DNA from 3 places in the Arthrobacter sp. A5 genome. Region 2 is predicted to be linked to each of the others. Evidence: riboswitches for the same ligand, from Rfam matches in the RefSeq annotation. Region 2 holds a riboswitch; each other region holds the start of a gene.
The links. Region 2 has a riboswitch for thiamine pyrophosphate ahead of ACLLJI_RS16375 (3-oxoacyl-ACP reductase). Riboswitches for the same ligand answer to the same signal wherever they lie in the genome.

Region 1: it holds a riboswitch for thiamine pyrophosphate, as region 2 does, so the genes downstream of both, ACLLJI_RS12685 (IS110 family transposase) here and ACLLJI_RS16375 (3-oxoacyl-ACP reductase) in region 2, are expected to answer to the same signal.
Region 3: it holds a riboswitch for thiamine pyrophosphate, as region 2 does, so the genes downstream of both, ACLLJI_RS07050 (3-oxoacyl-ACP reductase) here and ACLLJI_RS16375 (3-oxoacyl-ACP reductase) in region 2, are expected to answer to the same signal.

The regions. Positions count from the first base shown of each region.
Region 1 covers NZ_CP180316.1:2,672,254-2,675,456, reverse strand. Annotated here, with positions in the region: gene thiC (phosphomethylpyrimidine synthase ThiC) at 1-530, opposite strand, end outside; gene ACLLJI_RS12685 (IS110 family transposase) at 556-1,785, opposite strand; TPP riboswitch at 2,176-2,285, opposite strand; gene ACLLJI_RS12680 (GNAT family N-acetyltransferase) at 2,335-2,850, shown strand; gene ACLLJI_RS12675 (VOC family protein) at 3,134-3,203, shown strand, end outside.
Region 2 covers NZ_CP180316.1:3,466,645-3,469,847, forward strand. Annotated here, with positions in the region: gene ACLLJI_RS16370 (LLM class flavin-dependent oxidoreductase) at 1-715, opposite strand, end outside; gene ACLLJI_RS16375 (3-oxoacyl-ACP reductase) at 727-1,491, opposite strand; TPP riboswitch at 1,548-1,651, opposite strand; gene ACLLJI_RS16380 (DUF6855 family protein) at 2,433-2,852, opposite strand; gene ACLLJI_RS16385 (MarR family winged helix-turn-helix transcriptional regulator) at 2,999-3,203, opposite strand, start outside.
Region 3 covers NZ_CP180316.1:1,552,336-1,555,538, forward strand. Annotated here, with positions in the region: gene ACLLJI_RS07045 (LLM class flavin-dependent oxidoreductase) at 1-516, opposite strand, end outside; gene ACLLJI_RS07050 (3-oxoacyl-ACP reductase) at 528-1,292, opposite strand; TPP riboswitch at 1,349-1,452, opposite strand; partial or broken gene thiD (bifunctional hydroxymethylpyrimidine kinase/phosphomethylpyrimidine kinase) at 1,763-2,586, opposite strand; gene ACLLJI_RS07060 (HRDC domain-containing protein) at 3,106-3,203, opposite strand, start outside.

The sequences.
Region 1 (3,203 bases), 790 kb from region 2:
ATTTTCACCAGAAACGCCTTGCCAATGATCATCGGCTCGGACTCGGGATGGTTGACGTTGTTGGGGATGATGGCGCGACCGGCGGCTACCTCCGCACGCACCAGATCCACATCGCAATTCTCGCGCAGCGCCACAAAACGCATTTCATCCGTAATGAGGCCCTGGCGGGCATAATGCATCTGCGTGACGGTTCTGTTGGCGACGGCGCGCCGCGGCTTGAGCGCAACTCCGCGCCATTCCGCCGAGGCAGCACCCCGGCGCTGGGCGGATTTGCCGTCGTCGAGGAGGGTCCGTCCGCGCCCGGAATAGGTCTCGGTATCCTGACGGGCTTGAACCCAGGAGGCCCGGAACGGCTCAAGCCCAACCACCGGATCGCTGCCCGGCCCGGCGGTCCGGTAAATTCGAAACGGCGTATTCGGCACGCCGCCGGGCGAGTCCTCCAGCGCAATTTCGGTTACCGGAACCCGCAGTCCGGACGAAGCGTCCTCGACGAACCCCAATGAGTGGGACCTCAGGGACTGGGTCTCCACCAGTTGTTGTTCCGGGGAGGTGTCCCTATGTTTTTGTCAAGCCGCTTTTGGGGTTTTTTTCTTCGTAGATGCTCATGTCTCTGAGCATGGCGAAGAGCATGTCGCAGCGGCGCCGGGCCAGGGCGATCAGGGCCTGGTTGTGGCGTTTCCCTTGGGCGCGTTTTCGGTCGTAGTAGTCCCGTGAGGTGGGGTCCTTGAGGGCGGCGAACGCGGACAGGAAGAGAGCGCGCTTGAGGATCTTGTTGCCCTTCCTGGAGGGGTGGTCTCCCCGGATGGACGTCCCTGATCGCCAGGTCACCGGCGCCAGTCCGGAATAGGAGGCCAGATGCCCGGCGGTGGCGAAGTGTTTACCGACGACTTCGGTGAGGATCCTGGCTTCGGTCCTGATCCCGACCGCCGGTATCGAGCTCAGGACGAGGTGAAGAGGGTGGGCCTCCACGAGCGCCTCGACCCGGGTATGGCCTTCGACACGGGCTTTACGCAGACCGGCGAGCATGCCTGCCAGTTGGGGCAGCACGATGCCGGCTCCGGCGGTGCCGGCGACGACCACGGTTTGCTCGCCGAGGGCGGTAAAGATATCGGCTGCCCAGTGTTTGCCTGCCCGCGGGGCGAACTTGGCCAGGTACGTGGCCACCCGTGCCTGGCCGGCGGTCTTCAGTGCGGTGGGGGTCGGATATTTCACCAGCATCTCCGCCATTGCCGGGTGGTCCAGGTGTGCGCCGATCACCCGTTCGAGGGCCGGGTGGATCTGGGTCAGAAGCCCGCGGATACGGTTTGATGTAGCGGTGGTCTGCTGGGTCAGATCATCATCAAAACCGCACAGCATCGACAGCTCGGCGATCTGCTCATCGGCGACCTCGATCGAGCGCAGGGTGTGCGGCATCGTCCGGGCTGCCTCGGCGATGATGTACGCGTCCCGGGCATCGGTTTTAGCCTCGCCGGGGTGCAGATCCGCGATCCGGCGCATCGCCAACCCGGGCAGGTAACCGACCAGGATTCCGGCGGCCCGGGCCGTCGCCACCGGCAGCGCACCAATGGTGGCGGGCTGGTCCACGACCAGCAGTAGCGTGCCGTTTTTGGCCAGTGTGTCGATGATCGCCCGCAGCTTCGCTTCGTCCTGAGGCAAAGCCTTATCGAGCAGCTTCTTCCCGGATTTATCCAGCGCCACCGCGTGGTGATTGCTCTTGCCGACATCGACTCCGCTGAAGACATCGATACTCTCGTAATCCTTAATCAACCTCAAAACCTCCCGCATCCGAGACCTGTAAAACAGCGCTGGTCTGTCCTGCGGCGACAAGAGTCGGCATCCACGTTACGGCTGACCTGCCACGATAAAAACTGCCGCTGGTCCGGTCCCTATTAGCGATCCCCTGACACCTATCGGATCCCGGTGACATCACCCCCCGGATCATTGAAGACTGGGGGCATAAATCATGCCGGGAACCAACAGGCCAGCAACCCAATTCTTACTCAATTAGGGGCTACTAAAAAGGTACCGGGGGATTCCGGGGCGCGGCCTGTGACGGCCTGGACCATTCCGGCGCTGGCACCGGCACTGGCACTGGCACTGCTGGCTGTACCGGAAGGGGATGGGCATTCGGGTCTTCCGTGGACGGATTCTGGGCTGAGCCGAACGGCAAAATACTCATTGCTGGTACTCACTTCCTTCGCCGGCATTACCCGGACAGGTTCAACGGTCGCAGACTGCATCAGCCCGATCTCAGCCCCTGCAACAGGGCTCCCGTGTGGTCGTAACCGAACATACACGGGGAATACCGTCGGTGGCCAGTCGTAGGCTCAATACATGCTTGAATTACGTCCGGCCGCCTTGGCCGAATTTTCCCTGCTGCCGGCCATCGAGGCCGCTTCGGATACCATCCTGACCGAAATTGCCGGCCAGCGCCTGACGCGCCCTATGCCGTCCGGGGCCGGCGCCGCGGAGTTCGCCGCGGCGTTGCACATCATGGTCGCCGGCAGACCTGCGGTGGCCTTCGTCAGGCTGGAGGAAGTCGATGGCCAGGCCCATCTGGAACAGCTCTCCGTACAGCCGGACTTCGCCCGACACGGGATAGGCCGCGCGCTGATCCACGCCGCGGTCGCTTGGGCCAGGGAGTGTGGGTACCACGCGATGACGCTCACCACCTTCGCCGACGTGCCGTTTAATGCGCCGTTTTATGCCAGCTGCGGCTTCGCCGTGGACAGTTCGCCGGGCCCGGAACTTCTCCGGCGCCGCAATCACGAACGCGAGCTCGGCCTGGATGCGCTGGGGGATCGTGTGGTGATGCGGATCAGCCTCGATGGCAAATACCCCCAGGCGTAAAGCACCCGCTCATCGTCCGGGACGGTTCCGGCGTTTTACCGCAGCGTCGGGCTGCCCCGGCAGGTTCACCGGGCGTCGGGCCGGCCCTGGTGCTTCACCGGAAGCCTCGTCATGAACTGACGCTTCAACCTGAAGTTTCGTCGACATGGAATAAATTGAAGCTTCAAGTAATTGATCTGGATAAGGGCCACGAACAGCACGTCGGCCACCAGTCGAATCCAACGCATATCACCGCAGCGGCCGAGGCTGTCACATCACCCACCGACACCGTCAGGAGCATGACATGACCCCCACCACCTCGCCCCAGGACCTGCTCCCGGCCGACCTCGCCATGAGCACCGTGCTGCTTAAAG
Region 2 (3,203 bases):
GATCGTAGGCCACGGCGTAAATCCCTTCCGCGTACCGGGCGGCAAGATCCCGGCCGGCCCCGGAAGCACCGGCCTGGAACAGCACGGGGCGTCCCTGCGGGCCCCGGGGCACATTCAAGGGCCCCTCCACCCGGAAGTGGTCCCCCTCATGATGCAACGGCCGGACCAGGGCCGGATCGGCATAGAACCCGGCCCTGTCCCGAACCAGCGCATCATCAGCCCAAGAGTCCCACAACCCCAGCGCTACCTCAATGAACTCCGCAGCGCGGCCGTAGCGCTGCGCGTGGCCGGGCATCGCTTCCAGCCCGTGATTGCGGGCTTCAGCATCGAACATCGACGTGACCACGTTCGCCCCGATCCGCCCGGCACTGATGTGATCCAGGGAGGCGAGCATCCGGGCAGCATGAAAAGGGGAATAAAAGGTCGCCGAGACGGTGCTGATAAGCCCGATGTTTTCCGTTGCCCGGGCCATGGCCGCCAGCGCGGTCAACGGTTCCAGAAACCATCTCGGCCCGGCGCCGACGTCACCGGCGGACTGCCCGTCGGCGAAAAACACGGCATCGAACAAGCCGCGTTCGGCGCTTTGTGCGAGCCGCTCATAATAGCCGATCTCTCCGAGCTGCTCCAGCGGCGATCCGCGCCGCCGCCACGCAGCACCGTGGTGGCCGGCTCCCAGCAGGAAAGCGTTCAAATGCAGTTGCCGATTCCCGTTCATCGCCAGGGCGCCTAGTCCATGACCAGTCCGCCGTCGACCACCAGGTTCTGCCCGGTAACCGACCGCGCCCAAGGCGAGGCGAAAAACAAGATGGCATCGGCGAACTCGGCCGGGGTGGTGACCTTACCCAGGGGGGTCGAAGCGGCAATGTAGTCAAAGACCTCCTCCGGGGTTGCGGCGCTGGCATCAGTGGTGCGCAGCAGGCCGCCGGAGACCATGTTCACGGCAATATTGTGCTGCCCCAGATCCTTGGCCATGGTGCGCGTCAAGGACAGCAGGGCGGCCTTGGCCGCGGTGTAGTCGTGGTACGGGACCACCGGGTTCTGGAACAGATTGGTCCCAACGTTGATGATGCGCCCAAACCCGTGGCCGCGCATCCCCTCCAAAGCCTGCTGGGTCGTGGTCAAAGCACCCCGGACACTGCCGGCGAACTGTGCCTCGAACTCCGCCCATGAAATATCCCCGGCACCGGAGCGGGCATCCCCGTTAAACGAGAAATCGGCCAGCGCATTATTGACCACAGTGGTGACGGCGGAACCGAAATGGGACCTGGCCTGCTCCAGCAAAACCGACACCTGACCGGCGTCGGTGACGTCAGCCTGCAGAGCAACAGCGCGCTCGGGGCCATAACCGGCGGCCAGTTCCCCGGCGGCTTCGGCACTGCGGCGGTAATTGATGACCACCCGCGCCCCCCGGCCCGCGAACGCCTGCACAATACTGCTGCCCAGGCCCCGCCCGCCGCCGGTCACAAGAACAATTTGTTCTGCCAGTTCCATCAGTTTCTTCACCTTCGGATAAGGCGAAAGGATGCGATCCGGACGCCAGGACCGTGCGAACCGTTGCAGGACATCCCTTCGCTAGTGTCAACTAGATCAGGTTCAACGGGTGTCATCTCAGCCGGGCCAATAAAGCCGCCCGGCACCCCGTGTCACTGGGAGCGAGTATATACCCATCCCGCGGCCAAACCAGCGCCCGCACCTGGCCGTGCGGCCGCCGTGCCCTGCCCGAACCGCTTCCCAAACGGCTCCCGTCCCGGACACCGCGGCGCGACCACCGGACCTCCCGTACCGCGGGCACCGGTACCCCCGTGGACCGGCCGGCCCTGCAAACCACCAAAACAGACACCTCCAATAACCGCATCAACATACAGGGGTTAGCGGCCCAACAGTGCAAACCTGCCGCCGCCGGCTAGCCTGCGTGCTGATCCGCGTGGGGGTCGGGGATGCCGATGTACTGCGTGTAGAGGTATTCCTGGATTCCTCGCAGACCGCGACATTGCCGTGGGGTAAACGTGGGGTGGCCGTCGATGCAATCAGGCACCATGACAATCACTGCGCGTGCCTCAGCCTGAATTCAGGCCCAGTAACCCCGTAACCGAAGGGACCATGGGCAAGGAATCGCACACTTCGGTAGTCACCGGGGGCGCACCGAAGGCGGCCGGCTTCTCAGGGCGTCCGTAGTCGACAGCACGAGCCTTCAGCTCCTGCTGGGAGCTTGCCTGGACCGCGACGCGCGAAGCATCCGCAGAGCCGTTTCGGTCCATTAACACGCGATTCCCGCACAGATCACTAGCAACGTCTTTTTACCGGGGGCGCGACGGCCGGTCTGAGAGTGGCTTCGTCATCGAGACCTGACTGACACATCACGGTCAAGTCCCGCTGCCCCGACACCCGATCCATCAGGACGGCCTGGTCACTGACCTCGCAGCAGTGCCGCGCTAGATCGCCCGCATGCGGTTGTTCCGCGGGTTGTGTTCGAGCTCTGCAAGACCCAGCGCTTCCAGAAGCGGAGGTAGGTACATGCCGACCCTGCCGCGATATCCCTTTTTGAGCCCATACCAACCACCCACGGGATTCGTAATGGCCCGACCCCAGGACTCCACCGTGCCGTCCTTGGCGGATTTCTGTTCGTCCGCGCTGCCGAGTTCCACCCAGTCGCCACGGTCGCGGAGCATGGCGTGCAGCTCGCCAACAATCCGCAGCTGGTACTTCAACACCGTCTTGCCCACGGTGCAGACCAGCTCTTGCGGGTCGGGACCTTCGTCGCGGTACATCGTGTACTCAGACGTCCCCGGCGGAGTCTTCAGTGTCCACGGGTTTTCCCTGGTGCCGGCTGCTCCCCAATTAACCGTTGCCATGGGCATCCTTGTCCTCGTCGTCGAACCCTGCCGTCATCCTACGCGAGTGCCCATGTTCTGGGTACGAACTGGAGGCCGCCGGCCGCAGGCCCCCGTCAAGGAGTCCCTTTCTTTCAGGCAAGTACGCTGAAGCCTGTGGACACGTTTCATCTGCCGTTGCCCGTGGTCAGGGAAGCTATCTCGGACAGTGAGCGGCGCAGCTCCCGGTAGCGTTCGGCCCCTAGCGCCTCGGACCAGCGCCGCTCGGTTTCGGCGATGATGTGTCGCGAAAGGTCCACGGCGGCGCTTCCTGCCGCCGTCAATGTCACTACCTTGGCTCGCTTGTCGGCAGGATCTGGAGCGATGCCAACA
Region 3 (3,203 bases), 1.9 Mb from region 2:
CCGAACCAGCGCATCATCAGCCCAAGAGTCCCACAACCCCAGCGCTACCTCAATGAACTCCGCAGCGCGGCCGTAGCGCTGCGCGTGGCCGGGCATCGCTTCCAGCCCGTGATTGCGGGCTTCAGCATCGAACATCGACGTGACCACGTTCGCCCCGATCCGCCCGGCACTGATGTGATCCAGGGAGGCGAGCATCCGGGCAGCATGAAAAGGGGAATAAAAGGTCGCCGAGACGGTGCTGATAAGCCCGATGTTTTCCGTTGCCCGGGCCATGGCCGCCAGCGCGGTCAACGGTTCCAGAAACCATCTCGGCCCGGCGCCGACGTCACCGGCGGACTGCCCGTCGGCGAAAAACACGGCATCGAACAAGCCGCGTTCGGCGCTTTGTGCGAGCCGCTCATAATAGCCGATCTCTCCGAGCTGCTCCAGCGGCGATCCGCGCCGCCGCCACGCAGCACCGTGGTGGCCGGCTCCCAGCAGGAAAGCGTTCAAATGCAGTTGCCGATTCCCGTTCATCGCCAGGGCGCCTAGTCCATGACCAGTCCGCCGTCGACCACCAGGTTCTGCCCGGTAACCGACCGCGCCCAAGGCGAGGCGAAAAACAAGATGGCATCGGCGAACTCGGCCGGGGTGGTGACCTTACCCAGGGGGGTCGAAGCGGCAATGTAGTCAAAGACCTCCTCCGGGGTTGCGGCGCTGGCATCAGTGGTGCGCAGCAGGCCGCCGGAGACCATGTTCACGGCAATATTGTGCTGCCCCAGATCCTTGGCCATGGTGCGCGTCAAGGACAGCAGGGCGGCCTTGGCCGCGGTGTAGTCGTGGTACGGGACCACCGGGTTCTGGAACAGATTGGTCCCAACGTTGATGATGCGCCCAAACCCGTGGCCGCGCATCCCCTCCAAAGCCTGCTGGGTCGTGGTCAAAGCACCCCGGACACTGCCGGCGAACTGTGCCTCGAACTCCGCCCATGAAATATCCCCGGCACCGGAGCGGGCATCCCCGTTAAACGAGAAATCGGCCAGCGCATTATTGACCACAGTGGTGACGGCGGAACCGAAATGGGACCTGGCCTGCTCCAGCAAAACCGACACCTGACCGGCGTCGGTGACGTCAGCCTGCAGAGCAACAGCGCGCTCGGGGCCATAACCGGCGGCCAGTTCCCCGGCGGCTTCGGCACTGCGGCGGTAATTGATGACCACCCGCGCCCCCCGGCCCGCGAACGCCTGCACAATACTGCTGCCCAGGCCCCGCCCGCCGCCGGTCACAAGAACAATTTGTTCTGCCAGTTCCATCAGTTTCTTCACCTTCGGATAAGGCGAAAGGATGCGATCCGGACGCCAGGACCGTGCGAACCGTTGCAGGACATCCCTTCGCTAGTGTCAACTAGATCAGGTTCAACGGGTGTCATCTCAGCCGGGCCAATAAAGCCGCCCGGCACCCCGTGTCACTGGGAGCGAGTATATACCCAGCCCGCGGCCAAACCAGCGCCCGCACCTGGCCGTGCGGCCGCCGTGCCCTGCCCGAACCGCTTCCCAAACGGCTCCCGTCCCGGACACCGCGGCGCGACCACCGGACCTCCCGTACCGCGGGCACCGGTACCCCCGTGGACCGGCCGGCCCTGCAAACCACCAAAACAGACACCTCCAATAACCGCATCAACATACAGCGCCCCTCAGAGGTGGGTAGCGTCGGAACCGTCAGAGCCCGGTACCCCCGCGGACGGCTCCGGGAGCGGGTGTTCAGCCGGAATGGGCACGGTTGGGTTCCATAACTGGTGAAAATGATGGATCGGACCTGCGCCTGAACCGACATGCAGTTCCCCGGCATGAAGCAGACTGTCCTGCAGCCACGCTTTGGTCACCGTCAAGGCCTCTGTCCAATCACCAAAGCGCGCCTGCAGGGTAGCCATGGCGGAGGACATGGAGCATCCCGTCCCATGCGTATTGGCCGTGTCCACCCGCGGGGTAGTGACCTCATAAACCTCCCGGTTACCGGTCAGCCGTCCGGCAGCATCCACCAGCGCATCCGGGCAGTCCGTACCCTCCAGATGGCCGCCCTTGACGAGGACGATGACGTTTCTGGCCGCAGAAAGCCGGCTCCCCTGCTCAAGAGCCTGCTCCCAGGTACGCGCCGTGGGTTCCCTGAGCAGGACACCGAGTTCTGGCAGATTCGGGGTGACCAGGTCCGCACGGTACAGCAACCGACCCAAAGCCTCCTCAGCTCCTGGATCCAGCAGCCGGTCGCCGCTGGTGGCGATCATCACCGGGTCCAACACCACAACCGGCGCCACGCTACGGCGAAGCCACGAATCAACCTCATCGATGATCCGGCACTGCCAAGCATCCCGATCTTGACGGCGTCGATCGTGACGTCGTCACTGACAGCGTCCAGCTGTTCATGAAGGAAAGGCGCCGGAGGCATATGTACCGAACGGACACCGTGAGTATTCTGGGCGACCAGTACCGTCACGACGGCCATACCGTATCCTCCGTGCGCGGCAATGCTCTTCAAATCTGCCTGGATTCCGGCGCCGGCGGTCGGGTCCGTGCCCGCAATGCTCAGAACACGGGGAACGAATGTCCCCATCGGACCACTCCTTCAAAACAGATTCAGCGACGCACCGTAAATCATCGGCCGCAAGCACTGAGGCATGTTTCTGTACCTCTTCAGCGATTGAACAGCCACCCTCAACCATCCCACGCTGCCGGCCCATGCGCGTTAACGGTGAAACGTCCGGTTGTAGAAGCCACACATATAGTCTCCCATCACAAAACCCCGATAAGCCTGGATGATGCAGCTTCGCGTAACTGTTCATCCCTCAGCTCAACCGGACACTCCGAACGTCGACCGGATCAGGATCCGGTGGCGGGATAGTGCCGCCGACTCGATCCTAAGCACCAGTTTTCCGCCCATTGGATTCCGGGTCAGCGAAGTCAACATAGCCATATGCCACGCTGATCTCCCGTGTATGCCCATGCTGCGTCGGCAGGCGCTGGGCATAGCCCTTCACTACCGAAGCGTCACCAACAGCCAAACCCTTATCGTTGAATCCTGTACCGATCTTCCCCAAGCCCCCAATGGTGCGGTTTCGCTCCAGATGGTCCTTCAGGCTGCCCCGGCCGCGTCGTGGGCGACGCGGCCGGGGACATCCGCCGCGAGGCTGGTGTGCGCAGCCGTTCCCACGCCAGTCTTGATCTTGGGTT